One region of the Rhodococcus indonesiensis genome, then DNA from elsewhere that is predicted to be linked to it. Evidence: predicted binding sites of a transcription regulator. Region 1 holds the regulator's gene; each other region holds the start of a gene.
The links. The regulator LexA, encoded in region 1, represses DNA repair genes until DNA is damaged. The targets are predictions, from matches to a motif close to CGAACANNTGTTCG.

Region 1 (7,000 bases):
TCCTCGCGAACGTCCAGGACGGTGCCGGTGCCCGCGCGGCCCGCGCGACCCCCGCAGAGGGGGTCGGGCTGTTCCGGACCGAGCTGTGCTTCCTGGACCGGGAAACCGAGCCGACCGTCGAGGAGCAGGCGGAGATCTACGCCGAGGTGTTCGGCGCCTTCGCCGGCCGCAAGGTCGTCCTGCGGACCCTCGACGCGGGCTCCGACAAACCGCTGCGCTTCGTCAACCATCCCGACGAGCACAACCCGGCACTCGGCCTGCGCGGTATCCGGATTGCGACCGCCACCGAAGGTCTGCTCGACCGGCAGCTCGACGCCGTCGCCGCCGCGGCCGAGCGCACGAGCACCGAGCCCTGGGTGATGGCACCGATGATCGCGACTGTCGCCGAGGCCGCGCACTTCGCCGCCGCCGTCCGTGCCCGCGACCTCGTGCCCGGGGTGATGGTGGAGGTGCCGGCCGCCGCGCTGCTCGCCGAACGCCTCCTCGAACACGTCGACTTCCTGTCGATCGGCACCAACGACCTCGCGCAGTACACGATGGCCGCGGACCGCATGTCGCCCCACCTCGCGTCCCTCACCGACCCGTGGCAACCGGCCGTGCTGGCCCTGGTCGCCCGCACCGCCGCCGCCGGACGCGCCGCCGGCAAGCGAGTCGGGGTGTGCGGGGAGGCGGCCGCAGACCCGTTGCTCGGCTGTGTCCTGGCCGGCATGGGCGTCACCTCGTTGTCGTGTGCCGCCGCGGCCGTCGCCGGTGTCGGGTCCCGCCTGGCCGCGGTGACCCTCGACCGCTGCCGCGAGGCCGCGGACGAGGTCCTTCGCGCCGTCGACCCCGGCGAGGCCCGCGACGCGGCGGCCCGCGTACTCGCCTGACGCACGTGATCGGCGCCGGGAGCCACCGACGCGACCGGACCGGGGACGCCTACCATTCCCCGTTGTGAAGGAACAACTGAGGACGCGGACGGCCGGATTCGGCTGGACCCTGCACGGCGACGGGCGTCGCGTTGCCGACGGCGAGGTCGTCGCCCCGGACGAACGGCTGTCCTGGCCCCGCACCGTGGGCATCGGCATGCAGCATGTCGTCGCCATGTTCGGCGCGACACTGCTCGTGCCGACGATCACCGGCTTCCCGGTCACCACGACGCTGCTCTTCTCCGGCATCGGCACTGCCCTGTTCCTGCTGATCACCCGCGGGCGGGTACCCAGCTACCTCGGCTCGTCGTTCGCGTTCATCGCACCGCTCACGGCCTCGGCCGGTGCGGGCCCCGCCGCCCAGCTCGGCGGCATCGTCGCCGTGGGCCTCGCTCTCGGGCTCGTCGGGCTCGTCGTCAAGGCGTCGGGATCCCGCGTCGTCGACGCACTGATGCCCCCGGTGGTGACCGGCGCGATCGTCGCGCTCATCGGCTTGAATCTCGCGCCGGTCGCGGTCGGGTCCTTCGAAGCGCAGCCGCTCGTCGCGGCGATCACGCTGACCGCCATCCTGCTGGTCACCGTGCTCGGCCCCGGCCTCCTCGGTCGCCTCGGCATTCTCGTCGGTGTCGTCATCGGCTGGGTGTTCGCCGCCGTCACCGGCGGACTCGCCGAGGAACGCGTCACAGCCCTCCGTGACGCCGCGTGGTTCGGCCTGCCCGAGCTGCGCGCCCCGGCGTTCGAGTTGTCCGTCGTACTGCTCGCCCTGCCTGTCGTGGTGGTGCTCGTCGCCGAGAACGTCGGCCACGTCAAGGCCGTGGCGGCCATGACCGGACGAAACCTCGACGACGTCGCCGGCGACGCCCTGCTCGCCGACGGCCTCGCCACGACCCTCGCCGGAATCGGAGGCGGGTCGGGCACCACCACCTACGCGGAGAACATCGGCGTGATGGTCGCGACGCGGGTGTACTCGACCGCGGCGTACTGGGTGGCCGCCGCAACCGCCGTGGTCCTCGCCTTCTCGCCGAAGTTCGGTGCCCTCGTCTTCACCGTCCCCGACGGGGTGCTCGGCGGCGCCACCCTGGTGCTGTACGGCCTGATCGGCATTCTCGGCGTGCGGATCTGGATGGAGGCCGATGTCGACTTCACCGATCCGGTCAACCTCACGGTGGCCGCCGCCGCGCTGGTGGCCGGGATCGGCGATCTCACCCTCACCGTGGGCTCCGTCGAGCTCGGCGGCATCGCGTGGGGCTCGATCGGCATCCTCGTCGCCTACCCGATCCTGCGCCGGGCGGCGGATCTGCGCCGTCCGGCGCCCGGCGCGTCCGGTCACAAATAACGCTCGTTCCTGTCAGCGTCAGACGGGCCTTCCGATGTCTACCGTGAGCGTGACGTACGTCATCGGATACAGGAGCGCACATGGAACGCACCCTCTTCGAGCCCGAGCACGAACTCTTCCGGGAGTCGTACCGGAAGTTCCTCGAGCAGGAGGTGGCTCCCTTCCACGAGCAGTGGGAGCAGGACAAGATCGTCGACCGTGAGGTCTGGAAGAAGGCCGGCGCGCAGGGCTTCCTGGGCATGGCAGTGCCGGAGGAGTACGGCGGCGGCGGTGTCGAGGACTTCCGCTACAACACGATCGTCACCGAGGAGACCACCCGCGGAGGATTCAGCGGCATCGGTTTCATGCTGCACAACGACGTCGTGGCCCCGTACCTGCTGAAGCTGGCGGACGAGGAGCAGAAACGGCGCTGGCTGCCGGGATTCTGCTCCGGTGAGATCATCACTGCGATCGCGATGACCGAGCCCGGCACGGGCAGCGATCTGCAAAGCATCAAGACCCGCGCAGTGCGGGACGGCGACGAGTGGATCCTCAACGGTTCCAAGACCTTCATCACCAACGGCATCAACGCGGACCTGGTGATCGTCGTCGCCTGCACCGATCCGGAGAAGGGCGCGCAGGGTTTCTCGCTCCTCGTCGTCGAGCGCGGGATGGCGGGCTTCGAGCGGGGCCGCAACCTCGACAAGATCGGCCTCGCGGCGCAGGACACTGCCGAACTGCACTTCACCGACGTGCGGGTGCCTGCCGCCAACCTCCTCGGCGAGGAGGGCATGGGCTTCATCTACCTGATGCAGAACCTGCCCCAGGAACGTCTGTCGATCGCGGTGGTGGCGGCGGCGGCCATGGAAGCGGTGCTCGAGGACACGATGCAGTACTGCCGCGACCGCAAGGCATTCGGCAAGTCGATCGGCAGCTTCCAGAACACCCGGTTCGAGCTGGCCGAGCTGGCCACCGAGACCACCCTCGCGCGCGTCTTCGTGGACAAGTGCATCGAGCAGCTCAATGCCGGCACCCTGAGCGTGCAGGAGGCGGCGATGGCCAAGTACTGGACCACCGACAAGCAGGTCGAGTTGATCGACCGCTGCCTGCAGCTGCACGGCGGATACGGCTACATGCGTGAATACCCGGTCGCGAAGGCGTATCTCGACGCCCGCGTGCAGAAGATCTACGGCGGCACCAACGAGATCATGAAGGACATCATCGGCCGCGGTCTGAACCTCTGATCCCACCCGGGAACGAGCAGGGCGGCGCCGCGGATCGCGGCGCCGCCCGTGCATGTTCGGCGGAAGTGGCGAGGTCAGATCTTGCGGATCACGGTCACGACCTTGCCGAGGATCACCGCGTCGTTGCCCGGGATCGGTTCGAACATCGGGTTGTGCGGCATCAGCCACACGTCGTTGTGTACGCGCTTGAACGTCTTCACGGTCGCTTCGCCGTCGAGCATCGCGGCGACGATGTCCCCGTTGTCCGCGACGTTCTGCTGGCGCACCACGACCCAGTCGCCGTCGCAGATGGCCGCGTCGACCATCGATTCGCCGACGACCTTGAGCAGGAACAGCGAACCCTGCCCCACCAGTTCTCTCGGGAGCGGGAACACGTCCTCGACGGACTCCTCCGCCAGGATCGGCCCGCCCGCGGCGATCCTGCCCAGCACGGGGACCATGGCAGCCGACGTGGGGGACCCGGCGGCGACGTCGACTCCGTCCACCGGCTGTCCCTGCGGCGCCGGCGGCTGCGAATCGTCGAGGCCGCGCACGTCTACCGCGCGGGGACGGTTCGGATCGCGCCGGAGGAAACCCTTGCGCTCGAGGGTGCGCAGCTGGTGCGCCACCGACGAGGTGGAATTGAGGCCCACCGCGTCGCCGATCTCGCGGATGCTCGGCGGGTAGCCGCGCTCGGTGACCGATTCGCGGATCACCTCGAGGACGCGGCGCTGGCGTTCCGTCAGGCCGACGGCCGGATCCGCGGTGGTCGTCCGGCTCCGCCCGGCCGGGGGATGGCCGTCCGTCATGTCGTGACCTCCGTGCGTCGTGGGTCGGATGTGCTGGATGTGATGGAACGAATCTAGCTCTCCGCGGCCCGGTTATCAAACATCTGTTCGACGTTTTCCGCCCGTTGTGCTGACTTTGCCGGGCCGACGTGGTACACATCGAACATACGTTCTTTCGAACACGTGATCGAACAAACGTCGACCGAGCGATAACCGAAGTTCCGCCGCGGGTGCTGTCCCGCGGACGAGTGACACGCGCGAGTGACACGGAGGCCTCGATGAGGACATCAGCAGTGCGCCGGACCGAACGGAACGACCCGCAGTTCGACGACCCCGGGCCGCACGACACCGGCGGCGGGGCACGCCGTGCCGGGACGACGCATCTCGTGCGACGCCCGCACGAGGCGGCAGACCGCCGGCTCCCCGTCCGTCCGGACGCGGGGATCGTGGACTACCGGCGCGTTCCGGTCCGGGTCTCACGCGTTCCGCACCGGCCGGCCGAGGTCACGCGCACCCGCCCGGGCGCCGTACTGGCGACGGCGCTGCTGACCGCGCTCGTGACTGCGGGACTGCTCGGCATCGCGCACCTGCGCACCAGCCAGGTCGCGGCCGGCGCCGCACGCACCGAGGTCACCGTCGTCCAGGCGGGCGAGTCGCTCGGCGACGTCGCGGCCCGGGTGGCTCCGGGTGTGTCCCGGTCCGAGGCGATCGAGCGGATCCTCGACCTCAATGCCATGCCGGACGGCCGCCTCCGCACCGGCCAGACCCTGCTCGTCCCGGCGTCCGCGCCGCGGTGACGTGGCATGGGCAGGCAGGCACCGGGTTCGGCCGACGACCCGGGTATGCAGGTATTGTCGACTCTTGTCAGTGACACCACCTCGTGTGGTCGCGCCGAGAGCGATTCGCCTGCCGGTGGGTCCGGTCTCGGGAGGACGGCATCGGTTCCACGCCGACGTCGCGGCCAGCACGGCTACGACGAAGGAATCGACATGTACTGCCCGTATTGCCGGCACCCCGATTCCCGCGTCGTCGATTCCCGGGAGGCCGACGAGGGTGCTGCGATCCGGCGCCGGAGAGCATGCCCCCAGTGCGGCAGGCGGTTCACGACGGTCGAGACGGCGGTGCTGTCGGTCGTCAAGCGCAGCGGCGTCACCGAACCTTTCAGCCGGGAGAAGGTGGTGCGCGGCGTAGCTCGGGCCTGTCAGGGGCGAGACGTCGACAACGATGCCCTCAACCTCCTCGCCCAGCAGGTCGAGGACGCGGTGCGGGCCAAGGGGTCCCCGGAGATTCCGAGCAACGAGGTCGGTCTGGCCATCCTCGGACCCCTGCGCGACCTGGACGAGGTGGCGTACCTGCGATTCGCCTCCGTCTACCGGTCCTTCAGCTCTGCAGAGGATTTCGAGCGCGAGATCAAGGAGTTGCGCGAGCACCAGCACCGGCGCGAGACCGGGTCCGAGGACTGATCGCCCGGCGGGACACGGTGCCGCTCAGCGAATCGCCGCGACGGCCTTGAGGATCCGCTGCTCCGAAATCGGCCCACGGGTCCCGAGGTGCTGGGCGAACAGGCTGACCCGCAGCTCCTCGATCATCCACGAGATCGCCACCACATCGGGGGCGGTGGTCCGCTCCTGCGGCAGTCGTGCGAGCAGGCGGTCGTACTCGGCGTAGACCCGGTCCAGCACGTCCATGCCCTGCCGGTCGCGGTGCGCGCTCGCCGGCAGCGCTTCGAGCCGGTATGCCGCCGCGGCCAGATAGCGGGGCAGGTCGGCGAGCCGGGCACTGCCCAGCTCGGTGACGAATCCCTGGAAGAGTAGTGAGGCCAGCTGTTCCCGCACGTCCTCGGCAGCCTCGCCGCGCACCTTCTCGAGCAGTACTTCCACGTCGTGTGCACGCGCCAGGGCGGGCACGACGAGTTTCAGGAGCGCCGCGACCCGGTCCGGCAGCTGGGCCCACACCACCTTCACCAACGCGGTGAACTCGTCGGGTGTGCGTACCGGCTTGCCGTGCCGGACGATCGACTCGTCCACCGCACAGGCCCGGCAGTCCTCGAGCAGATCCTCGAACGAGCCGTCGGGGTTGCGTCCGAGCGCCAGCCGCTCGCTGTTGCTCAGACCCGTCGCCGCAGCGCGCGCCTGCACGGGGACCGCCTCGAGGAGCAGTGCCCGCAACCCGGTGCGCATCGCGGCCTGCTGCGCCTGCGGGGTGCTGAGCACCCGGACCGCCACGCCACGATCCTCGGAGACCAGCGTCGGGTATCCCGTCACGCGCTGACCGGCCACCGTGCGTGTCACCGTGGGTTCGAGGGTGCCGAGGGTGTCGGCTGTCCAGACCAGTGCCGGCGCACGTTCGGTGCTCGACGCCGCCCGCGAAACCTCGGCCTCGACGCGGGTTTCCAGCCGTCTGCGCAGGTCGGTCAGGCTCTTGCTGCGCGCGAGAACCGACCCTCGTTCGTCGACGGCGGCGAACGTCATCCGCAGGTGGTCCGGCAGCGCGGCCGGGTCGAAGTCGCCCGGCTCGATCCGTGTCGCACCGAGCCGCGACAGCTCCCGGGCCATCGCGTTGACGAGGGGCTCGGATCGGGCCCGGACCGACGCGAGGGCCGCCGCGGCGAAGTCCGGTGCCGGAACCACTTGGCGGCGAAGATGCTTGGGGAGTGTCTTGATGAGGGCAGTGACGAGCTCGACGCGCATGCCGGGCACCGACCAGTCGAAGCCGACGGGCCGGACCCCGGCGAGCAGTGCCACGGGAATGCGGACGGTGACGCCG
Region 2 (7,000 bases), 810 kb from region 1:
TCCTGCACGCGGACCTTGCCGGCGAGAGAGCCGGGAGCCGTCAGTTGCGGTCCCTTGTCGTTCTCGTCGGCGGGGATCGTCGCGGCCACGATCTGCCCGGAGACACGGTCGTCGGCCGAGACCCCCATCGTCGCCTGCACCCGCAGGCAGCCGGCGAGGGCGGGGACGAGCAGGAGCAGGAGCGCCGCCGCCGCGAGGGACCGTCGGCGGGAGCGGGGCGAGGTGGGCGGCTGCACAGCGACATCGTGCCAGGAGCGGGGTGACGTGTCAGACGCGAGCCCCGGTCCCGGCGCGTCGCCGCAGGGACAACAACAGCGGGATGCCGAGCACGCTCATGACCGCCGACCCGTAGAGAGCCGAGTACTTCAGCTCGGGCGCGCCCAGGAAGACGCTGTGGGCGAGCGCAGACCCGAGCCACGTCCACACGAACAGCACCAGGGGGACGGTGTCGGTGCCCGGCTGCACCGGTCCGGTCCGGTCGAGCAGGTCCAATGCCACGGCCATGAGCGTGGCCACGACGATCCAGCCGAGGTAGTTGGTGAGCGGGATCTGCTCGATACCGGGCAGGCCGCCGCCGTTGCACCAGCTCCATTGGCCGTCGGAGACCATCTGCGGGTCGAGGTACAGGTCCCAGCCGACCATGCCCACCGTGGTGAGCGCGATGCGAGTCACCCGCTCGCGGTTCCCGTCCGGCCGCGAGATCCCGCTGCGCGCGGCGAGCAGCGACGCCACGTACCAGACCGGGTACATCCCCGCGGTCCAGGCGAGCGGCACCACGAGAGGCACGTCGAACAGCGCGGGACCGAGCCGGTCGGCGGCGTACGCATAGCAACCGTACGGGTACCCGGTCGCCGTGCCCACCACCTCGGATGCGAAGCCGATCCCTGCCGTGATCGCGAAGAACCCGGCGGTCCAGACCGCGCCGCGTCGCGCAGCCGCGTGCGCGAGCCCGGCGGCCGCGAGAAGGGTGACCACGGCGACGGTGACGAGATCGCGGGCCTGGCCGGAGGTCAGCGGGTAGGCGATCTGCGCGGCGATCGCACAACCGGCGAGAACGACGGGCAGCCGATTCATCGACGCCACCGCCCCAGCGCGCGGCGCACAGGGCCACCCGCGGAATCGGCGAGCGCCAGTTGCGCGGCGGCGCGCCCGCTCGCGCCGGAGACCCCGCCCCCGGGATGGGTGGACGCGCCGGTCAGATAGACACCGTCGGCGCCCGGGACCCGGTGCCCGGACAGTTCCGGCAGCGGCCGCCACATGAACATCTGGTCCAGCGACATCTCCACATGCATGACATTGCCGCCGATCAGACCCAGTTCGCGTTCGATCTCGTGCGGGGTCTGGATGTGCCGGTGCCGGACGGAGCCGGCGAAGCCGGGCGCGAACCGCTCCATCTCGGCGACGATCCGGTCCGTCTCCGGCTCGGCCAGCGCGGACCACTGCCGGTCGCCGGAGAGCCGGTACGGGTGCCACTGCGACCACAGGGTCACCTGGTGTTCGCCGGGCGGGGCGATCGACGGATCGAGCGCCGTGAAACTCATGGCCAGCACGGCCGGCCGCGGCGGCAGTTCCCCCGCCAGGGCGGCGCCGTGCGCGAGCCGGAGCCGGGCCCGGTCCTCGACGAGCAGTTGCAGGCCGCGCACGGCCTCGGCGGCGTCGGCGGGCCCGCTCGGATACCGGGGCAGCGCGTCGGTCGCCAGGCGTACCACCATGCCGATGCCCGGGCCGACGCGGATCCGGCGCCGCCACGCGTCGAGGCGGGCGCGGTCGAATCCGCCGCGTTCGAGCAGATCGAACGTGGTCAGCACGTGACAGCCGGCGATCACGGTGCGCGCGGTGACGACACGTCCGGAGTCGGTGCGCACCGCCCAGCCGTCCCCGGCGCGGCGGATCTCGGTGACGGCGTCGCCGAGGGTGACGGCCCCACCGTCGGACCCGAGGCGGGTGGACAGGGCCCGGGTCAGCGCGCCGCTCCCGCCGACCGCCCGCCCGGGCGGCAGGGTGTGCATCAATGCCGCGAAGCCGACCATGGGCGCAGTGCCGGGCTCGGACATCGGGGGACCGGACTGGGCACCGAACCAGGCGAGGGCGGCCTTGAGCGGCTCGTCGTCGAAGTACTCGTCGAGGAGGGCGTCGCCGGTGCCGAGGAACTGGCGGGAGAGGTCACTGCCGCCGCTGCCGGTGTCCAGACCCCAGAAGGACGAGAGCAGGTGCCGGCCGGTCGGTGGTACCGAGAACGAGCGCATCACCCGGGCGCTGCGCGGACCCCACACCGTCACGAAGCGGCGGTAGGCGTCGGCCTCGCGTGGACCGCACGCCGCCTCGACGGATCGGCAGGTGCGGTCGAGATCGCGATGGAAGACGATCCCCGGGCGGTCGCTGCCCGCCGGGGCCGGGGCGAACGCCCACGGGTCGCAGTCGACATAGCGCAGGCCGTGCGCGGCCAGATCGAGTTCCTCGACGATGCCGGTGTGCCGGATCATGACGTGGGCCGACGAGCCGCGGTCGACCGCGTGGCCCGGGAAGCGTTCCACGGTCGACACGGCGCCACCGAGCACGGTGTCCCGCTCGAGCACCTCCACGGACCGGCCCGCGCGGGCCAGGTAGCACGCGCTCACCAGGGCGTTGTGCCCGGAACCCACTACGACGGCATCGATCACCCCGTCCACGCTACGGACCTTCGAGCGGAAGGTCCCGGCCCAGGACGGCGAAGGGACGGGCGTCCCCGGTGAACCGGAAGTTGCGGACGACGTCGCGGAACCCGAATCGCCGGTACAGCCGCCAGGCCCGGTTGTCCTCGCCGGGCGTCTCGGGAGTCGACAGCAGCACCGTGCGCTCGGGGCGGCCGCTCAGGAGCCGGCGCAGGAGCGCCTCGCCGATACGGTGCCCCTGGGCGTCCGGCCGCACGTGCAGCTCGGTCAGTTCGAAGTAGTCGCCGAGGACGGCGTCGATCGTCTCCGGCGGGTAGCCGGCATGGCGCATCCCGGTCCGCACCTGCTGGTTCCACCACTGATGCGGTGACCCGCAATAGCCGTAGGCGATCGCGACGAGCGTCGACGGTTCCTCCGGTAGAGCCGCCGCGACGGCCTTCCATCCCGGGCGGGCGGAGTGCTCGGACCACATGGGCGCGCGGTGGTACTCGGTGCCGCGCGGGTATCGCATCGCGGCCACGTAGATGGGCAGCACCTCGGGCAGCCGCGCGCGGAACTCGGCGGCGGAGAGATCGACGACGATCGGTGCCGCGCCCCGCGGGCTCGCATCCGTACTCATGACGGGGAGTGGACCGCCTTCCCTTGACTGCGTGTCGGTAGGTGCAGCTATATTGAATACGTCGAACGGATGTTCGATACCGGGGATCCGGCGATGTTCGAGGGAAGCGAACATCGCCGGATCGCCGGGGCCGTGACCCGGCCGGTGCCCGGCGGGGTGCAGGGAGGTGTTCGGAGTGATGATCGCGGCACGAACCACACAGTCGGCTGCTGCACCGTCGGGCGCGACCGGTCCGCGGGCCGTCGGCCGTCCGGACTGCGCCGCCCGCCCGGTGTCCTCGCGCGCCGCAACCTTGCTCGACCGCGCGGACGAGCTGCTCTCGGCCGCCGCCGGCACCCCGGAACCGTCCGAGCGGTTCCATCTGGCGTATCTCGCCGCGCTGCGCGGGGCCGGGGCCGTACTCGCCGGGGCCGAGCTGCGGGCGGTCCGACCGGTGCGTCGTCCCCGCACCCGCAACGCGTGGGTGCTCATGGCGCGCGCGGAGCCGGGGTTCGCGGTCTGGGCCGACTTCTTCGCCGATCGTTCCGACACCCGCGCGGCGATCGAGGCGGGGGTCACCCGCTCCGTGCCTGCCGACGAGGCGAGCCGCTTCTACGACGAGGTGGGCCGTTTCCTCCACGAGGTCGAGGACTACCTGACCGGCGCGGACGACCGGTCGGGGGGCGCAGACCCGGGGTCGGGAGCCAGCCGCCGCACCGCCTGATCGGTGCGGGACGCAGCCCGGGTCGTTCGACGGCCCGGGCCGGGTCCGTCGGCCCCTCGTACGCAGGTCCTTCGGAACCGTGATCGAACTCGAATCCGCAGTTTGTGGTCCCCGCCGGGATGTACTCGTATTATTGAGCCAGGCGGCCGTCAAAGTCGGCCCCCCGTCGATCTGGACCGCAGATCCGGCGGCCACCGTTTAGTGCCGGGGGAGGTACCGTGCCACTCTCCGAGCACGAGCAGCGCATGCTCGAACAGATCGAGAGCGCGCTCTATGCTGAGGATCCCAAGTTCGCCTCTACCGTCCGGGGAAGCCGGATGGGGATGGCGTCCAGTCGGCGTCGGCTCCAGGCCGGCGCGTTGTTCGCACTGGGTTTGGCGTTGCTGATCGCAGGCGTCGCCCTCCCGGTGAAGCCGGGCGGGTTCCCGATCATCAGTCTCGTCGGATTCATCGTCATGTTCGGCGCGGGGGTCCTGCTCCTCCTCGGAGGCAAGCGCGGTCCAGGCGCCGGCGACGGTCCCCGCGGAACAGGTCGCGGTTCCGCGGAAGGTAGACCCCGCGGCGGCCGCAAGTCCGGCGGAGGGTTCAGCAAGAGGATGGAGGACCGCTTCCGCCGGCGTTTCGAGCAGGAGTAGCGCGCAGTACTTCACGCGAGTTCTCAGGAACGGCGCGTCCCGGTTGCCGGGGCGCGCCGTTCGGCTTTTCCCGGCGCGTGGCACACCGGGCCCCACCGCCCCCCACCGTCATGCCCCACCGCCCCCCACCGTCGTGCCCTGATCCGGTGAGGCGCCCGTCGAGGCGAGGCGACCAGGGTGTTCTCCCGGGCCCGAGTTCGTCGTCGCGCGACGGGGACCCGTCTCCCGCGGCACGGCGGCACTGCCTCGTCGCCGTCGCCCACTCTGCCCCACCCGCCCTGAACTGCGGACAGTCGAAAAACGGCGCCGCGCGGCGGCGCGTAAGCGGTTGAACGTGGGGGAAAGTGGGGTAGTGTGGGTCGCGGCGGAGGGGTTCCTCCGTCGAGCAAAGGACAGGGTCCGGCCGGGGCGTGGCGGGGGGTGTCGAGTGTTCCTCGGTACCCACACGCCCAAGCTGGACGACAAGGGGCGGCTCACGCTGCCTGCCAAGTACCGAGACGAACTGGCGGGAGGGCTGATGATCACGAAGGGTCAGGACCACAGCCTTTCCGTCTTCCCTCGCGACGAGTTCGCCGCCCTCGCCGAGCGTGCCGCCGCGGCTTCGCGGAGCAATCCGCAGGCCCGGGCGTTCCTCCGGAGCCTGGCGGCGGGAACCGACGAGCAACGTCCCGATGCGCAGGGCCGGATCACCCTGTCCGCGGCCCACCGCAGGTACGCGGGACTCACGAAGGACTGCGTCGTGATCGGTGCCGTCAAGCACCTGGAGATCTGGGACGCGGCGGCGTGGGAGCAGTACCTCGCCGAGCACGAGGAAGAATTTTCGGAAGCGAGAGACGAGGCCCTGCACGACATTCTATGACCGGAACCGCAGCAACGACCGTAGCGCCACCGCGGCGAGTGCCGCGAGGCCTCTGCCCGACAGCGACCCTGACACACTTCCCCAGTGCCAGGTTCGTGAAACGGAACCCTGACGTACTTCCCCAACGCCAGGTTTCCAGTTCGGACAGAGACCTCGATGCATTCGCCGCGGTCGTCTCCGGACCCAGCCGCGACGCCCCGACCGAAGCCACGATCCGATCGCCCACGAACCGAGCAGGACAACCGGAGGAAGAATGGCGGAGGGGCAGGACGCGGCGGCAGTCCCGGAGGCCGCGAGTCCGGAGAGCTTCGGTCATATCCCGGTTCTGCTCGACCGCGCTGACGAGTTGCTCGGCCCCGCCCTCGAAGCCGCCGGTGCAGGGGCGATCTACGTGGACGCCACCCTCGGTCTCGGCGGACACTCCGAGCACTTCCTGCGTACCTATCCGGGCGCGCACCTGATCGGACTCGATCGCGATCCCGACGCGCTCGCCGTCGCCCGCCGGCGGCTGGCGCCGTACGCCGGCCGCACGCGGTTCGTGCACACCCGCTACGACGGCATCGCCGACGCCCTCGCGTCCTGCGGACTGGATCGGGTCGGATCCGTCCATGCGATCCTGTTCGACCTCGGCGTGTCCTCGATGCAACTCGACGAGGCCGAGCGGGGCTTCGCCTACTCCCGCGACGCCCCGCTGGACATGCGCATGGACCCCACCACGGGAATCACCGCGGCCGACGTCCTCAACACCTACAGCCACGGCGACCTCGCCCGCATCCTCAGCACCTACGGGGAGGAGCGGTTCGCCGGGAAGATCGCCTCGGAGATCGTTCGGCAGCGGGCGAAGGCGCCGTTGCGCACGAGCGGGGAGCTGGTGGAGTTGCTCTACCGGACCATCCCGGCCGCGTCCCGCCGTACCGGCGGGCATCCCGCCAAGCGCACTTTCCAGGCGCTGCGCGTCGAGGTCAACGGCGAACTCGACTCGCTGCGCGCCGCGATCCCGGACGCCCTGGAGGCGCTCGCCGTCGGGGGACGGGTGGTGTTCATGTCGTACCAGTCCCTCGAGGATCGCGTGGTCAAGCAGCTTCTCACGCCGCTGACGAAGTCGAAGAGTCCCGAGGGGCTCCCGGTGGAACTCCCGGGTACCGGGCCGGAGTTGCGGATGCTCACCCGCGGGGCGGAACGGGCGACGGAGCAGGAGATCGAGGCAAATCCGCGTTCGGCGCCGGTGCGCCTGCGTGCTGCGGAACGAATCGCCAGGAGGTACCGATGACCGTACAGGTGGCAGCACCTGCTCGCCGGCCGGCGCGATCGACGGCGGCGCAGCGCGCCTATCAGCGGCGCAGCCGGCGTACGGCGCATCTGGGCGCGGAGCCGGCGACTCCCGCCCCGGCACGCCGCAGCGCTCGGGTGGCGGCGCGAATTCCGTTCGTGGCCACCATCATCGCTCTCCTCGGGATCGGCATGGCCGTGACCCTGCTGTTGACCACGCGCGCCGCGGAGGACTCCTACCAGCTCAGCGCCGCACGCGACTAC
Region 3 (7,000 bases), 1.2 Mb from region 1:
CCAGGCGGACCGGCACCCGCATCGGTGGCAGGCACCGCTGCGATGGACGCTGCGGGCCGGGCTCGCCGCCCGGTCGAGGATGTCGGTGGCCGCGGCGGCGCGCGAACGGGCGCGGACAGCCGAGGCGGGTAACACCACGGAACAGGGGACACGATGACGAACGATGCTGCGCCGCACACCGATGCGGTGATCCTGGTGGGCGGACAGGGAACCCGGCTGCGGCCGCTGACGCTGTCCGCGCCGAAGCCGATGCTGCCCACCGCCGGCGTGCCGTTCCTGACGCATCTGCTCACCCGCATCCGTGCGGCCGGCATCAAGCACGTGGTGCTCGGTACCTCGTTCAAGGCGGAGGTCTTCGAGGACTACTTCGGTGACGGCTCGGAACTGGGACTCGAGATCGAGTACGTCACCGAGGCCGAGCCGCTGGGCACCGGCGGCGGCATCCGCAATGTCCTGCCCAGGTTGCGGGCCGACAACGTCATGGTCTTCAACGGTGACGTTCTCGGTGGAACGGATCTCGGCGCGGTGCTCGACACCCACCTGCGCACCGACGCCGACGTGACGCTGCATCTGGTGCGCGTGGGCGACCCGCGCGCGTTCGGGTGTGTGCCCACCGACGAGGAAGGCCGGGTCACCGCGTTCCTGGAGAAGACGCAGGATCCGCCGACGGACCAGATCAACGCAGGCTGCTACGTCTTCAAGCGCGAGATCATCGAGTCGATCCCCGAGGGTCGTCCGGTGTCCGTCGAACGTGAGGTCTTTCCGTCTCTGCTGGCGGAGGGCAGGCGGGTGTACGGGCACGTCGACGCGGCCTACTGGCGGGATATGGGCACACCGGAGGACTTCGTGCGGGGCTCGGCCGATCTGGTGCGGGGTATCGCGCCGTCGCCGGCCCTCGGTGGGCAGCGGGGCGAATCCCTCGTCCATCCCGGTGCCTCCGTCGCGCCCGGCGCCCTGCTGATCGGTGGCACGGTCGTCGGCCGCGGTGCCGAGATCGGTGCCGGCGCGCGTCTGGACGGTGCGGTGATCTTCGACGGCGCGCGGGTCGAGGCCGGTGCAGTGATCGAGCGGTCCATCATCGGATTCGGGGTCCGCGTCGGCCCCCGCGCCCTGATCCGCGACGGCGTCATCGGCGACGGTGCCGACATCGGGGCGCGCTGCGAGCTGCTGCGTGGCGCCCGGGTCTGGCCCGGGGTGCAGATCCCCGACGGCGGGATCCGTTTCAGCACCGACGTATAGCACGGGGGGATCCACAGTGAAGTTCGAACGGTATGTGGCACTGGGGGATTCGTTCACCGAAGGCGTCGGGGACCCGGATCCGGCCCGGCCCAACGGGTTGCGGGGCTGGGCGGATCTCGTCGCCGAGGAACTCGCCCGCGACAACCCGGGATTCGGATACGCCAATCTCGCCGTGCGCGGACGACTGCTGCGCCCGATCCTCGACGAGCAGCTCGACGCGGCCGTGGCGATGCGGCCCGACCTGGTGACGATCTATGCCGGCGGCAACAACCTGATGCGCCCGAAGCTCGATCTCGACGCGCTGGCCGCCGAGTACGACGAGGCGGTCGGCAAGCTCGCTGCGACGGGTGCCCGGGTGCTCGTGTGGACGGCCTACGACGGCAGCTGGGCGCCGGTGTTCCGGATCCTGCGCGGGCGCTGGGCCGTCTACAACGAGCTCGTCCGCGAGATCGCCGACCGGCACGGTGCGACGATCGTCGACTTCTGGCGTTTCGCGGAGTACCGCGACTTGCGGATGTGGGATTTCGACCGGCTCCACATGTCGTCGGCCGGGCACCGGAACATGGCGATCCGCGTGCTCGATCTCCTCGGTGCGGCACACACGCTCACTCCGGCCGAGTTCGAGGCCGCGCCGGTGGTGTCCGCGGCGAAACGGGCCGAGGACCGCCGGTGGGCGCGGGAATTCCTGGTTCCCTGGCTCGGGCGGCGCGTGCGCGGCACGTCCTCCGGGGACGGTGTCGCGCCGAAACGCCCCACGCTGCAACCGGTCTAACCGGCCGCCCGGAAGCGTGCGCCCGCGAGAGCGAGCAGGTGCCCGAGGGTGTCGTGCTCGGCCTCGGGCGGCAGCGCGTCGACGGGCCACCACCGCAGGTCCGTCGATTCCGTGCTCCGGACGGGTACGGCTCCCGGTGGCGCGACGACGAGGAACCGCAGGTCGAGGTGCCGGGTCGGGTGGCCGAGCGAGCAGGTGATCGGGTGGGTGTGCGCCGAGAGCAGTTCCGGGTCGATGGTCAGAGCCGCGATTCCGGACTCCTCGGTCGCCTCCCGCAGCGCCGCGTCGACGACCGTCTCGTCGGATTCCTCGCAGTGCCCACCGAGCTGGATCCATCGTCCCACCCGGGGATGCAGGGTCAGCAGCACGTGCCGCCGGTCGGCATCGAGCACGAGCGACGACGCCGTGACGTGTCCCGGGACGTGCCGGCGCAGACATCCCTCGGGGGCGGCGTCGAGAAATGCGAGCATGGTGTGCCGCAGCGACTCCGCGTCCGCCGAATCGGTCCGCCAGGTCTGCAGCCGGTCGACGGCCGAGGCGTGCAGCGTGGACGCGGTCATCTCACAGCTCCAGCAGCAGGTCGCCGGCCGCGGGGGCGATGCGCGGCGTCGCCGGCTCGAGGGGGTGTCCGACCGCGATCGCGCCGAGCGGCGACCAGTCCGCCGGCAGGTCGAGTTCACGCCGCACGACGTCCGGGGCGAAGATCGTCGACCCGATCCAGCAGCTGCCGAGCCCGCGGACGGCGAGCGAGACCAGCAGCCCCTGGACGGCGGCGCCGGCGGCGACGGTGAACATCGTGGCCTCGGCGGCGGTACGCCGGGCGTCGGGGTAACGGTGGGCGCCGTCGGGAACCCAGAACGGGATCACCACTTCGGGCGCGTCGTAGAGGATCGCGCCGCGGCCCACCCGTCGGTCGATCGCCGCCGGTGCGAGCCCGTCACCGGCGAGGTCGGCGGCCCAACGTTCGCGCATGCGGTCGAGCAGCCGGCGGCGCACCTGCTCGGTGCGGACCCAGACGAACCGCACCGGGTGGGTGTGGTGCGGCGCGGGAGCGGTGAGAGCCTCGGCGACGGCGTCGCGCAGATCTTCGGGATCGACCGGTTCCGAGGAGAATTCCCGCACCGACCGCCGCAGCAACAGCGCCTCGCGGCGGCCTCGCTCGAGTGCCTCGGCGGTGCCGAGCCAGAACAGGTCGTCCTCGCCGCGACGGACGAGTTGCCGGGCGGTGGAACCGTTGTCGGGCAGGTCGAGGCCACGGATCACCGCGACCGGGACACCGCCCAGCTTCCCCTTGACGAGGTCGCCCGCGGCCGCGATCTCGTCGGCGACGGCGACGGAGGTGACGAACAGTTCGTTGCCCTGTCCGTCACGGGATCCCGCGTACTCGTGCAGGACCGGAATTCCGGCCGCTCCGATCGCGGCATCGGTCTGGCCGACGCGCCAGGCCCGGCCCATCGTGTCGGTGACGACCACGGCGACGCTCACACCGAGCAGCGCCTGCAGACGCTCGCGCAGAGCCGCGGCGCTCGCATCGGGATCCTCGGGCAGCAGGGCGAGTTCCGAGGCGGCGACATTCGAGCCGTCGATCCCGGAGGCGGCCTGCACGATCCCGAGCCGGTTCTCGGTGATGAGCGTGCGTCCCTTGCGCGCGAGCACGCGCACCGCCTCCTGGTCGACCAGGCGGCGGCGGAGCGCATCGCGGGCCTCGGGGTCGGTGGGGGAGTCCACGATGCGGCCCTCGACCTTGGAGAAGATCTTGCTCGTGACGACGAGGACGTCTCCGTCGGCGAGCCAGGGCGCCGCGGCGGCGAGCGCGGTGGCGAGGTCGTCGCCGGGTCGGAACTCGGGCAGGCCGGGCACCGGGAGGATCTCGATCGGCCGTCCGGGGGAGTGGTCGCGCACCCCGGCGGCGGTACCGACGGCCGTGTCGGAGGGCGTGGTCACAGCGTCACTCCTGCCAGTTCGAGTGCGGCGCGAGCCATTTCGGCTGTCGCGTCGGGATCGGTCATGAGCAGCGGCACGCTGCGCACCTCGACGCCGGGCACGTCGGCGGCGTCGGTGGAGTGGATCAGCCAGCCGTCGAGCAGGCCTGCGCCGCTGCGGGCGCCGTAGTGCCGTCCCACGCCCTGGGCGGTGGTCTCGACGCCGATCACGCCGAGGCACGCGTCGGCCATGCCGCGCAGCGGTTTTCCGTCGATCACCGGCGACAGTCCGACGATCCTCGCGGACGTGGTGCGCAGCGCGCCGCGCAGTCCGGGGATCGCGAGGATCGCGCCGATGCTCACTACCGGGTTGGAGGGGGCGAGGATCACCACGTCCGCCGAGTCGATCGCCTCGAGCACACCCGGTGCGGGGGCGGCCTTCTCGGCGCCGATGTGCGCGAAGCTGTGCGTGGGCACCTGGGCGCGGTGCCGGACCCACCATTCCTCGAAGTGCACGGCGCGTTGCTCGCCGTCGGCCGGATCGGTGATGACGACGTGGGTCTCGCTGCGGTCGTCGGAGACCGGGAGGAGGGCGACGCCGGGTTTCCAGCGGTCGCACAGCGCCTCGGTCACGGCCGAGAGCGGGTACCCGGCGTTCAGCAACTGGGTGCGCAGCAGGTGGGTCGCGATGTCGCGGTCCCCGAGGCCGAACCAGTCCGGTGTCGCTCCGTACGCCGCCAGCTCCTCCTTCGCGTGCCAGGTCTCGTCGGCCCGGCCCCATCCGCGTTCGGTGTCGATCCCGCCGCCGAGGGTGTACATGCACGTGTCCAGGTCGGGGCAGATGCGCAGCCCGTGCATCCAGACGTCGTCGCCGATGTTGACGATCGCGGTCACCCGGTGCGCGGCGTCGGGGTCGAGGTCGCGGCCGGGTTCGATGCCGAGGAGCCGGCGCACGCCGGTGAGAAAACGCGCACCTCCGACGCCGCCGACCAATACAGTCACGTTCACAGGGCAAGCGTAGGCGGTGCGCCGCGAGGGCTGCCGGGGTGCCTGCGCACCCGGGCGGCAGGTGCGCAGCGGCGCGGAGGAGAACCCCGGATGGTAAGACAGCGGCGCCGCTCGGCTTGACCGCGACACGCCCCACGTGTCTAATCACATAAGTGTCATTTCCAGTGAACCGGAACCGAGATCGGTTGTGGCGAACTGCATTCGAACGCATGTTCGATGGGGGTGGCGCGGAGTGGGCCGGTTTCGACGAGAGTTGCAGCGCTGCAGGTGAGGAGGCGAACGATGGCCGACGAGCGCGAATGGTTCGAGAGCTCTCGGATCGACACTGCAGGCATCGACACTGCAGGCGAGGACGTCCGGGACGACATCGACGGCATCGGGGGGGACGCGCCTGCGCGGCCCGTGCTCAGTCTGATCGATGGTTTCGGCGACCCGTCCGACGGTGCCGACGAACAGTGGCAGGAACGCGCCTTGTGCGCGCAGACGGATCCCGAGGCGTTCTTCCCTGAGAAAGGGGGATCGACCCGGGAGGCGAAGCGGATCTGCTTGGGGTGCGAGGTGCGGGACGAATGTCTCGAGTACGCGCTGGCCAACGACGAACGCTTCGGCATCTGGGGTGGTCTGTCGGAGCGGGAGCGCCGGCGCCTCAAGCGCGGCATCGTCTGAGGCGTCAGTCCTCGTCGAAACCGCCGAGTTCGGGGTCGACGACCTCGGGCTCGACGCCGAGGTACGTCGCGACCTGGTGTACGAGCACGTCGTGCACCAGGTCGGTGAGATCCTCGGGATCCTTCGCCCGCAGTTCCAGCGGGCGGCGGAAGAGCACGATCCGGGCCCGCGTCGCCGCGCCGCGCCGGTCGATCCCTGCGGGGACGAGCCGCGACAGCGGCACCGGGCCGTCCGCGACCACCTCCGACGGCCAGTTCACCGAGTCCGGGTCGAGGGCGCGGATCTTGGGCACCTCGTCGACGGCGATGTCGAGCTTGGTCAGCCGGTCGTGCCACTGTGCGTCGATCGGCGCGAAGGCCCCCAGCACGAGCAGATCGAACTTCTCCGCGCGCGAGCGCCACGCCGGCACCTCGTGCGGGAACAGCGGGCCGCGCACACCGCGGCCGCGACGGGCGACCGAGCGGGACGTCACGGGTCTGGGACGGCGCGATCGGGGCATGCCTGGACAGTACGACACGCAAAACCGAACCCGCTTCTCCGGTGTGTCCGGATAGTCCCGGAGCGCACGGCGCGCTACTCTCCGACTGTGAGATCACTGCGTCGATGCTGCCGGCCTGGGTGCAAGAACCCTGCTGTTGCGACGCTGACCTACGTGTACTCGGACTCCACCGCGGTCGTCGGTCCCCTGGCAACGGTCGCCGAGCCCCACTCGTGGGATCTGTGCGAATCGCACGGCTCGCGGATCACCGCCCCGAAGGGGTGGGAGCTGGTCCGGTACGAGGGCGCCTTCACCGCCGGGACTCCGGACGAGGACGACCTGACCGCACTGGCCGAGGCGGTGCGCGAAGCCGGCCTCGGCGAGCGGGGCCGCACCGACTCCGACGACACCGATTCCGGTGTCCCCACCACCCTGGCCGCACCCCCCACCGCCCGCACCGGCCGTCGTGGCCATCTGCGCGTGTTGCCCGATCCCACGTCCTGATCGCCGCGCACTAGGCTGACCGTGCCCCGCCGCGGAGGCGGCGGCGCCAGTCGACGATCAGGAGCAGCAACAGTGGCGAGAACTGCCGAGTCCGTGTCCGCCGTGGTCAAGGCGTACGACGTGCGTGGCCTGGTGGGAGAACAGCTCGACGCCGGATTCGTCCGGGACGTCGGTGCCTCCTTCGCTCGCCTGATGCGGGACACCGGCGCCACCCGCGTCGTGATCGGCCACGACATGCGCGCATCGTCCCCGGAGCTGGCCGAGGCCTTCGCCGCCGGCGTCACCGCCCAGGGAGTCGACGTCGTCCACATCGGCTTGGCCTCCACCGATCAGCTGTACTTCGCGTCCGGGATCCTCGAGGCTCCCGGCGCCATGTTCACCGCGAGCCACAACCCGGCGCGCTACAACGGG
Region 4 (7,000 bases), 100 kb from region 1:
GGACACGCCCACCGGTCCGCCCCCGAAACTTCGGACGAGCGCGCCCAGCACGGCCCGGTCGAGCCGGTCCAGGCCGAGCGCGTCGACGTCGTAGACCGCGAGGGCGGCCTGGGCGATCTCGCAGGTGATGATGCCGTCGGCGCGGACCTCGGCGTAGTCGCGGACCCGCCGCAGCAGACGGTTGGCGATGCGCGGGGTGCCGCGGGAACGGCCGGCGATCTCGGCGCTCGCCTCCTCGCCCAGGTCGATGCCGAGGATGCGGGCCGAGCGGAGCAGGATCTGCTGTAGTTCGGCCGGTTCGTAGAAGTCCATGTGGGCGGTGAAGCCGAACCGGTCGCGCAGTGGGCCGGTCAGCGCACCGGAACGGGTCGTGGCGCCGACGAGGGTGAACGGGGCCACCTCGAGGGGGATCGACGTCGCGCCCGGGCCCTTGCCGACGACGACGTCGACCCGGAAGTCCTCCATGGCCAGGTACAGCATCTCCTCGGCGGGACGCGCGATGCGGTGGATCTCGTCGATGAACAGCACGTCCCCCTCGACGAGGTTGGACAGCATCGCGGCCAGGTCGCCGGCCCGTTCCAGGGCGGGCCCCGACGTCAGCCGCAGCGACGACCCGAGTTCGGCGGCGATGATCATGGCCATCGACGTCTTGCCCAGGCCCGGCGGTCCGGACAGCAGGATGTGATCCGGGGTGCCGCCACGCAGCTTCGCCCCGCGCAGCACCAGCTGCAGCTGTTCCCGCACCCGGGGCTGGCCGATGAAGTCGTCGAGATTCTTCGGCCGCAGACTCGCCTCGACGTCGCCGTCGGCGGGCGTGTACTCGGCGGTCATCGGAGTCTCGTCGGGAGCTCCCTCGGCGGGAAAGTCCTCGATCATCGGCTCTTGCCCAGCAGAGCCAGCGCCGAACGCAGCGCGGTCGAGGTGTCGGCATGCGGGTCACCCGCGAGAACCGTGTCGGTGGACTGTTCTGCCTGCTTGACGGGGAAGCCGAGGCCGACGAGAGCCTCGATCACCTGGTCCCGCATGGGTGAGCCGACCACCGCCGCCGGGGCGGAGGCGCCGGCGAACGCCGCGACCTTGTCCCGAAGTTCGACGACCATGCGTTCGGCGCCGCGTTTCCCGATGCCCGGGACCCGGGTCAGGGCAGCGGTGTTGCCGTCGGCGAGGGCCGCACGCAGCGAGTCCGGATCGAGCACGGCCAGGGTGGCCATCGCGAGTCGCGGTCCGACACCGGAGACCGTCTGCAACAGTCCGAACAGGTCGCGGGCATCGGGGTCGGGGAACCCGTACAGCGTCATCGAGTCCTCGCGCACGATCATCGCCGTCACCAGGCGGGTGTCCTCGCCGCGACGGAGCGTGGCGAGGGTGGCGGGCGTGGCGTGGATCCGATAGCCGACCCCCGCGGATTCGATGACGACGTGGTCGAGGGCGATTTCGAGCACTTCCCCGCGCACCGAGGCGATCACCGTGCACCTGCCTTCCGGGCGGCGGCCTGTTCCCGCAGCCGCGCTTCGTACCGTCGTTTCTGTTCGGCCGCGGCGGCCTCGGCGGCGGCCATGCGCGCGAGCATGGGCGCACGCCAGCAGTGGCAGATCGCCAGGGCGAGGGCGTCCGCGGCATCCGCGGGCTTCGGGGCGGTAACGAGGCCCAGGATCTTCGTGACCATCGCCGTGACCTGCTTCTTGTCTGCCGAACCGTTCCCGGTCACGGCGGACTTGACCTGGCTCGGGGTGTGGAATGCCACCGGGATGCCGCGCCGCGCCGCCGAGAGCGCCACCACTCCCCCCGCCTGGGCGGTGCCCATTGCGGTACGGACGTTGTGCTGGGAGAACACCCGCTCGACGGCGACGACCTCGGGCTCGAAGCGGTCGAGCCAGTCCTCGGCGGCCGTGGAGATCTGCAGGAGCCGCGACGGCAGATCCATCTCGGGGGGTGTGCGGATGACATCCACTGCGACGGCGGCGACCTCGCGCCCGCGGCCGGTGTCCACGATGCCGAAACCGCATCGTGTCAGTCCCGGGTCCACACCCATCACGCGCACCCGTTCACCTCTCGACCGCTACGAACAACTGTTCGAGAGCATAGCGGCCGGGGCCACGCGTCGCGGTACCGACACGCAGCCCCGGCCGTGAGCTGTGCGACTCAGCCGTCGGTGAGCTGTGCGACTCAGCCGTCGGTGAGCCGTGCGACTCAGCCGTCGGTGAGCCGTGCGACTCAGGCGTCGAGTTCGGCGAGGACCTCGTCGGAGACGTCGACGTTGGTGTAGACGTTCTGCACGTCATCGGAATCCTCGAGCGCGTCGACGAGCTTGAACACCTTGCGGGCGCTGTCCGCGTCGACGGGCACCTCGACCGAGGCCCGGAAGTCCGGATCGGCCGATTCGTAGTCGATTCCCGCCTCGACGAGCGCGGTACGCACGGCGATGAGGTCGCCGGCCTCGGAGACGACCTCGAAGCTGTCACCGAGATCGTTGATCTCCTCGGCACCGGCCTCGAGCACCACCTCGAGAATCTCGTCCTCGGTGCGGCCGTTCTTCTCGAGCACGACGACGCCCTTGCGGGTGAACAGGTACGACACCGAGCCGGGGTCGGCCATGTTGCCGCCGTTGCGGGTCATCGCGGTGCGGACCTCGCCCGCCGCGCGGTTGCGGTTGTCGGTGAGGCACTCGATGAGGACGGCGACACCGCTGGGACCGTAGCCCTCGTAGGTGATGGTCTGCCAGTCCGCGCCGCCGGCTTCCTCACCGGCACCACGCTTGCGGGCCCGCTCGATGTTGTCGTTGGGGACCGAGCTCTTCTTCGCCTTCTGGATGGCGTCGTACAGCGTCGGATTGCCCGCCGGGTCACCACCGCCCGTCCGGGCCGCCACCTCGATGTTCTTGATCAGCTTCGCGAACATCTTGCCGCGCTTGGCGTCGATGGCCGCCTTCTTGTGCTTGGTGGTGGCCCATTTGGAGTGGCCGCTCATTCGATTGGAGCCCCTTCCGGCGAGGTGAGGTCGGACCGGGTCCGACTGGTTCGGAGGGCCGATTCTACTCCGCGCGGAGTGATCCCGAACGGACGGTGTCGACGAACAGCCGGTGCACCCGCAGGTCACCGGTGACCTCGGGGTGGAACGACGTGGCCATCACGGCGCCCTGGCGTACGGCGACGACGCGTCCGGCAGCCGGGCCCTCCGGGACGGTGGCCAGTACTTCCACGTCCGAGCCGACCTCTTCCACCCAGGGAGCTCGGATGAACACCGCGCGCACCGGGCCGCCCTCGACGCCCGCGACGGTGAGGTCGGCTTCGAACGAGTCGACCTGCCGGCCGAAGGCGTTGCGCCGGACGGTGATGTCGAGGGCGTCGAGATGCTCGGCGTCGGGACGGGTGTCGAGGACCTGCGAGGCGAGCAGGATCATGCCCGCGCAGGAACCGTACGCGGGCAGGCCCGCCTTCAGGCGGGCGCGCAGCGGCTCGAGCAGGTCGAACACCTGCAACAGCCGGCTCATGGTGGTGGACTCCCCGCCGGGGATCACCAGGCCGTCGACGGCGTCGAGCTCGCTGGGCCGGCGCACGCCGATCGCACGGGCGCCGGCCGCTTCGAGTGCGGTCAGGTGCTCGCGGACGTCGCCCTGGAGGGCGAGCACGCCGATGGTCGGAAAACTTCCCACTGTCGCCTGTTCTGTCTGGGACGGGGCGAAGCCCGCCCGAAATCTGGACGTCACGCTAGCAGCCGCGCCGAGGGTGTCCCGGCTCAAGGACCGTGCCCGCGTCTGCATCAGCGCAGGTAGCGGGTCAGTCCCTCCTGCACCACCGCAGCGACCATGCGCCCGTCCCGGTCGAAGATACGTCCCTGCGTCAGGGCCCGCCCGAAGCCTGCCGACGGTGAGGTCTGGTCGTACAGCAACCAGTCGTCGGCGCGGAAGGAGCGCAGGAACCACATGGCGTGGTCGAGGGATGCGCCCTGGGTCTTCTCGTCGGGGTGGGCGACGCTCGCGGAGCCGAGCAACGTCATGTCGCTCATGTACGCCAGGGTGCACACGTGCAGCACGTTGTCGTCCGGGAGCGGGTCCCGGACCCGGAACCACACCTGCTGCTGGGACACGATGCCGGGACGCCGGAAGATGCGATCCTCCGGCACCCGTCGCAGGTCCCATTCCGGCCATTCCCGCCTGGCCCAGAGGTTTCCGGGGTCCTCCGAGTCCGCGGACGCGGACAGTTCCTCGGGATCCGGCACCGGGGGCATCTCGTCCTGGTGCTCGATGCCCTCGTCCTGGACGTGGAACGACGCGGACATGGTGAAGATCGCCTGCCCGTCCTGGACTGCGGTCACCCGCCGGGTGCCGAACGACCGCCCGTCGCGGATCGGGTCGACGAGATACACGATCGGCTTCGCCGGGTTACCGGGACGGACGAAGTACCCGTGCAGCGAATGCACCGAGTACGCGGGATCGACGGTGCGCACCGCGGACACCAGCGCCTGGCCGGCGACCTGGCCCCCGAAGGTGCGCGGCAGCGACGTCTCCGTCGCCACGCCCCGGAAGATGTTCTTCTCGAGGTGTTCGAGCGCCAGGATCTCCTCGATCTTCGCCATGCGGGCTCCTTTTCAGTCCTGCGACAGGCTAGCGGCAGGTGCCCGGACCGGAGCGACGGGAGCCTCCGGCGCGGTGGAGGCTCCCGTCGCACGCGGGGATGCCGGCGGTCGTGCGGTCACCAGCCCCGCTCGGCGAGGCGGTGCGGCACCGGGATGTCGTCGACGTTGATGCCGACCATGGCCTCACCCAGACCGCGCGAGACCTTGGCGAGCACGCCCGGGTCGTCGTAGAAGGTGGTGGCCTTGACGATCGCGGCGGCACGCTCGGCGGGGTTGCCGGACTTGAAGATGCCCGAGCCGACGAACACACCTTCGGCGCCGAGCTGCATCATCATCGCCGCGTCCGCCGGGGTGGCGATGCCGCCGGCCGTGAACAGGGTCACCGGCAGCTTGCCGGCCTTGGCCACCTCGACGACCAGGTCGTACGGGGCCTGCAGTTCCTTGGCCGCGACGTACAGCTCGTCCTCCGGCAGGGACGTCAAGCGACGGATTTCCTGCCGGATCTTCCGCATGTGGGTGGTGGCGTTGGAGACGTCGCCGGTGCCGGCCTCACCCTTGGAGCGGATCATCGCCGCGCCCTCGTTGATCCGGCGCAGCGCTTCACCGAGGTTGGTGGCACCGCACACGAACGGCACGGTGAAGGCGAACTTGTCGATGTGGTTCTCGTAGTCGGCGGGGGTGAGCACCTCCGACTCGTCGATGTAGTCCACGCCGAGGGCCTGCAGAATCTGCGCCTCGACGAAGTGACCGATGCGGGCCTTGGCCATCACCGGGATGGACACGGCCTCGATGATGCCTTCGATCATGTCCGGGTCGGACATGCGGGACACGCCTCCCTGGGCGCGGATGTCGGCGGGGACGCGCTCGAGCGCCATGACGGCGACGGCACCCGCGTCCTCGGCGATCTTCGCCTGCTCGGGGGTGACCACGTCCATGATCACGCCGCCCTTGAGCATCTCGGCCATGCCGCGCTTGACGCGGGCGGTACCGGTGGTGGGGACGGACTCGGGGCTGCTCACAGCAACAAACTCCTGGGGTATGGCCTGCAGAGACTGGCGCGCGGACGGATCAGGGCACGTCACGGCGCCGCTCCCGAGTCTAGGTGCGCCCCGGCGGCCCTCCCATAGCCAGTCGCGAGGCCCTGGCCTGCATGCCCGCAGGCATCGACAGCCCTGCCCGCAGGCATCGACAGCCCTGCCCGCAGGCATCGACACAGCCTGCCCCACGGGCACCGGTCCGGCCTGCGTCGGCGACGCTCACCGGATGGCGCGGACCTCCGGTTCCACGCGACGCACGGCGACGTCACGCGCCTCGCCCAGCAGATCGGCGAGGTCCTGCGGGTACACGGCTTCCCCGTGTCGCGGCAGGTCCCGGATCTCGTTCTCGGCGAACCAGCGGTGTTCGAGGCTCATGCGGCGCTCGAGGTCCGTGAATCCGCTGCTGCCCGGCTCGAAGGCGGGCGTCTGCAGAGCGAAGAACAGCTCCTCCGAACGGATGAGCTCGCCGTTGAAGGGGAACACCGCCACCCGGCGCCACAGGGGTCCGCACAGTTGCTCGGGTGCGACCGGCAGACCGGTCTCCTCCCCCACCTCGCGGGCGGCGGCCGCGCGCAACGTCTCCCCCACCTCGACGGCACCGCCGACGGTGAACCAGAAGTGCACGTCCGGCGTGGTCGGGTCGTGGCCGCGCAGCAGCAGCACCCGCCCCTCGTGGTCGAACAGCACGACCCGCGCCGAGGTGCGCGTCTCGTCGAGCGACAGGCCCGACGCGGCGGCCGGGTCGGTGCGCTCGGCGATCTCGAAGTAGGTCGGCAACGGCGCCGTGCCCCCGAGGTGCAGCCACCGGACCGGCCGGCGGGTACGCAACGCCAGCGTGTCGCGGACGGCGTCGTTGTGGAATCGGCGGGCGATCAGCACCCGCGCCTCGGCGTCGGCGAGTTCGGCCACCAGCTGCGGCCGGAGCCGCTCGGTGTCGATCGCGGCCAGGGCGGCCGAGAGCGTGTTCTCCGCCGACTCCCGTTCGGCACGGTCCGCCCGTTCGGCACGGTCGGCCAGGGCGGCCAGCCGGCGGCCTTCGGCGACCGGGATGGAGGCCGCGATCCCCCGTACCACCACGGCGCGGCGGGCCAGAGCGGCGTCGAGCGCCTGCCAGGAGAGGTCCGATCGCACGTGCAACCGGTCCAGCCGGTTGGCCGTGCCGTACGCCCACAACCCGAGCGCGACGACGAGCGCGGTGACCAGGGCGAGGACGAGAACGGTCAGTGCGGACAGTGTCACGTCCCACTCCTCTCACGCGGCGCCGTCGCCCGCCCGCATGTCACGATCGGACCTCGCGGACCGGCCCGGCGCCGACCGTGACGGTCTCGTATACGCGCAGGATCTGCTCGGCCACCACCGGCCAGTCGTACGCGCCGACGATCTCGTTC

Region 2: a site for LexA is predicted at 3,333-3,346, ahead of ACM26Y_RS14595 (SAV_6107 family HEPN domain-containing protein). Genes of this name have one in related genera too.
Region 3: a site for LexA is predicted at 5,144-5,157, ahead of cofD (2-phospho-L-lactate transferase). Genes of this name have one in related genera too.
Region 4: a site for LexA is predicted at 2,063-2,076, ahead of ruvC (crossover junction endodeoxyribonuclease RuvC). Genes of this name have one in related genera too.

Annotation. Positions count from the first base shown of each region.
Region 1 covers NZ_CP180630.1:2,361,168-2,368,167, forward strand. Annotated here, with positions in the region: gene ptsP (phosphoenolpyruvate--protein phosphotransferase) at 1-869, shown strand, start outside; gene ACM26Y_RS11040 (uracil-xanthine permease family protein) at 934-2,244, shown strand; gene ACM26Y_RS11045 (acyl-CoA dehydrogenase family protein) at 2,325-3,467, shown strand; gene lexA (transcriptional repressor LexA) at 3,542-4,255, opposite strand; gene ACM26Y_RS11055 (LysM peptidoglycan-binding domain-containing protein) at 4,513-5,031, shown strand; gene nrdR (transcriptional regulator NrdR) at 5,224-5,697, shown strand; gene hrpA (ATP-dependent RNA helicase HrpA) at 5,722-7,000, opposite strand, start outside.
Region 2 covers NZ_CP180630.1:3,173,458-3,180,457, reverse strand. Annotated here, with positions in the region: gene ACM26Y_RS14615 (LppM family (lipo)protein) at 1-236, opposite strand, end outside; gene ACM26Y_RS14610 (carotenoid biosynthesis protein) at 268-1,074, opposite strand; gene ACM26Y_RS14605 (phytoene desaturase family protein) at 1,071-2,660, opposite strand; gene ACM26Y_RS14600 (GNAT family N-acetyltransferase) at 2,671-3,270, opposite strand; gene ACM26Y_RS14595 (SAV_6107 family HEPN domain-containing protein) at 3,449-3,973, shown strand; gene ACM26Y_RS14590 (DUF3040 domain-containing protein) at 4,192-4,608, shown strand; gene mraZ (division/cell wall cluster transcriptional repressor MraZ) at 5,036-5,467, shown strand; gene rsmH (16S rRNA (cytosine(1402)-N(4))-methyltransferase RsmH) at 5,721-6,737, shown strand; gene ACM26Y_RS14575 (hypothetical protein) at 6,734-7,000, shown strand, end outside.
Region 3 covers NZ_CP180630.1:3,541,775-3,548,774, reverse strand. Annotated here, with positions in the region: gene ACM26Y_RS16400 (glycosyltransferase family 2 protein) at 1-157, shown strand, start outside; gene ACM26Y_RS16395 (sugar phosphate nucleotidyltransferase) at 154-1,239, shown strand; gene ACM26Y_RS16390 (SGNH/GDSL hydrolase family protein) at 1,256-2,011, shown strand; gene ACM26Y_RS16385 (NUDIX hydrolase) at 2,008-2,571, opposite strand; gene ACM26Y_RS16380 (coenzyme F420-0:L-glutamate ligase) at 2,573-3,955, opposite strand; gene cofD (2-phospho-L-lactate transferase) at 3,952-4,941, opposite strand; gene ACM26Y_RS16370 (WhiB family transcriptional regulator) at 5,344-5,607, shown strand; gene ACM26Y_RS16365 (metallopeptidase family protein) at 5,612-6,106, opposite strand; gene ACM26Y_RS16360 (DUF3499 domain-containing protein) at 6,194-6,589, shown strand; gene ACM26Y_RS16355 (phosphomannomutase/phosphoglucomutase) at 6,662-7,000, shown strand, end outside.
Region 4 covers NZ_CP180630.1:2,462,603-2,469,602, reverse strand. Annotated here, with positions in the region: gene ruvB (Holliday junction branch migration DNA helicase RuvB) at 1-831, opposite strand, end outside; gene ruvA (Holliday junction branch migration protein RuvA) at 873-1,466, opposite strand; gene ruvC (crossover junction endodeoxyribonuclease RuvC) at 1,463-2,041, opposite strand; gene ACM26Y_RS11555 (YebC/PmpR family DNA-binding transcriptional regulator) at 2,215-2,967, opposite strand; gene pdxT (pyridoxal 5'-phosphate synthase glutaminase subunit PdxT) at 3,032-3,652, opposite strand; gene ACM26Y_RS11545 (acyl-CoA thioesterase) at 3,760-4,575, opposite strand; gene pdxS (pyridoxal 5'-phosphate synthase lyase subunit PdxS) at 4,692-5,594, opposite strand; gene ACM26Y_RS11535 (NUDIX hydrolase) at 5,832-6,851, opposite strand; gene ACM26Y_RS11530 (glycosyltransferase family 4 protein) at 6,892-7,000, opposite strand, start outside.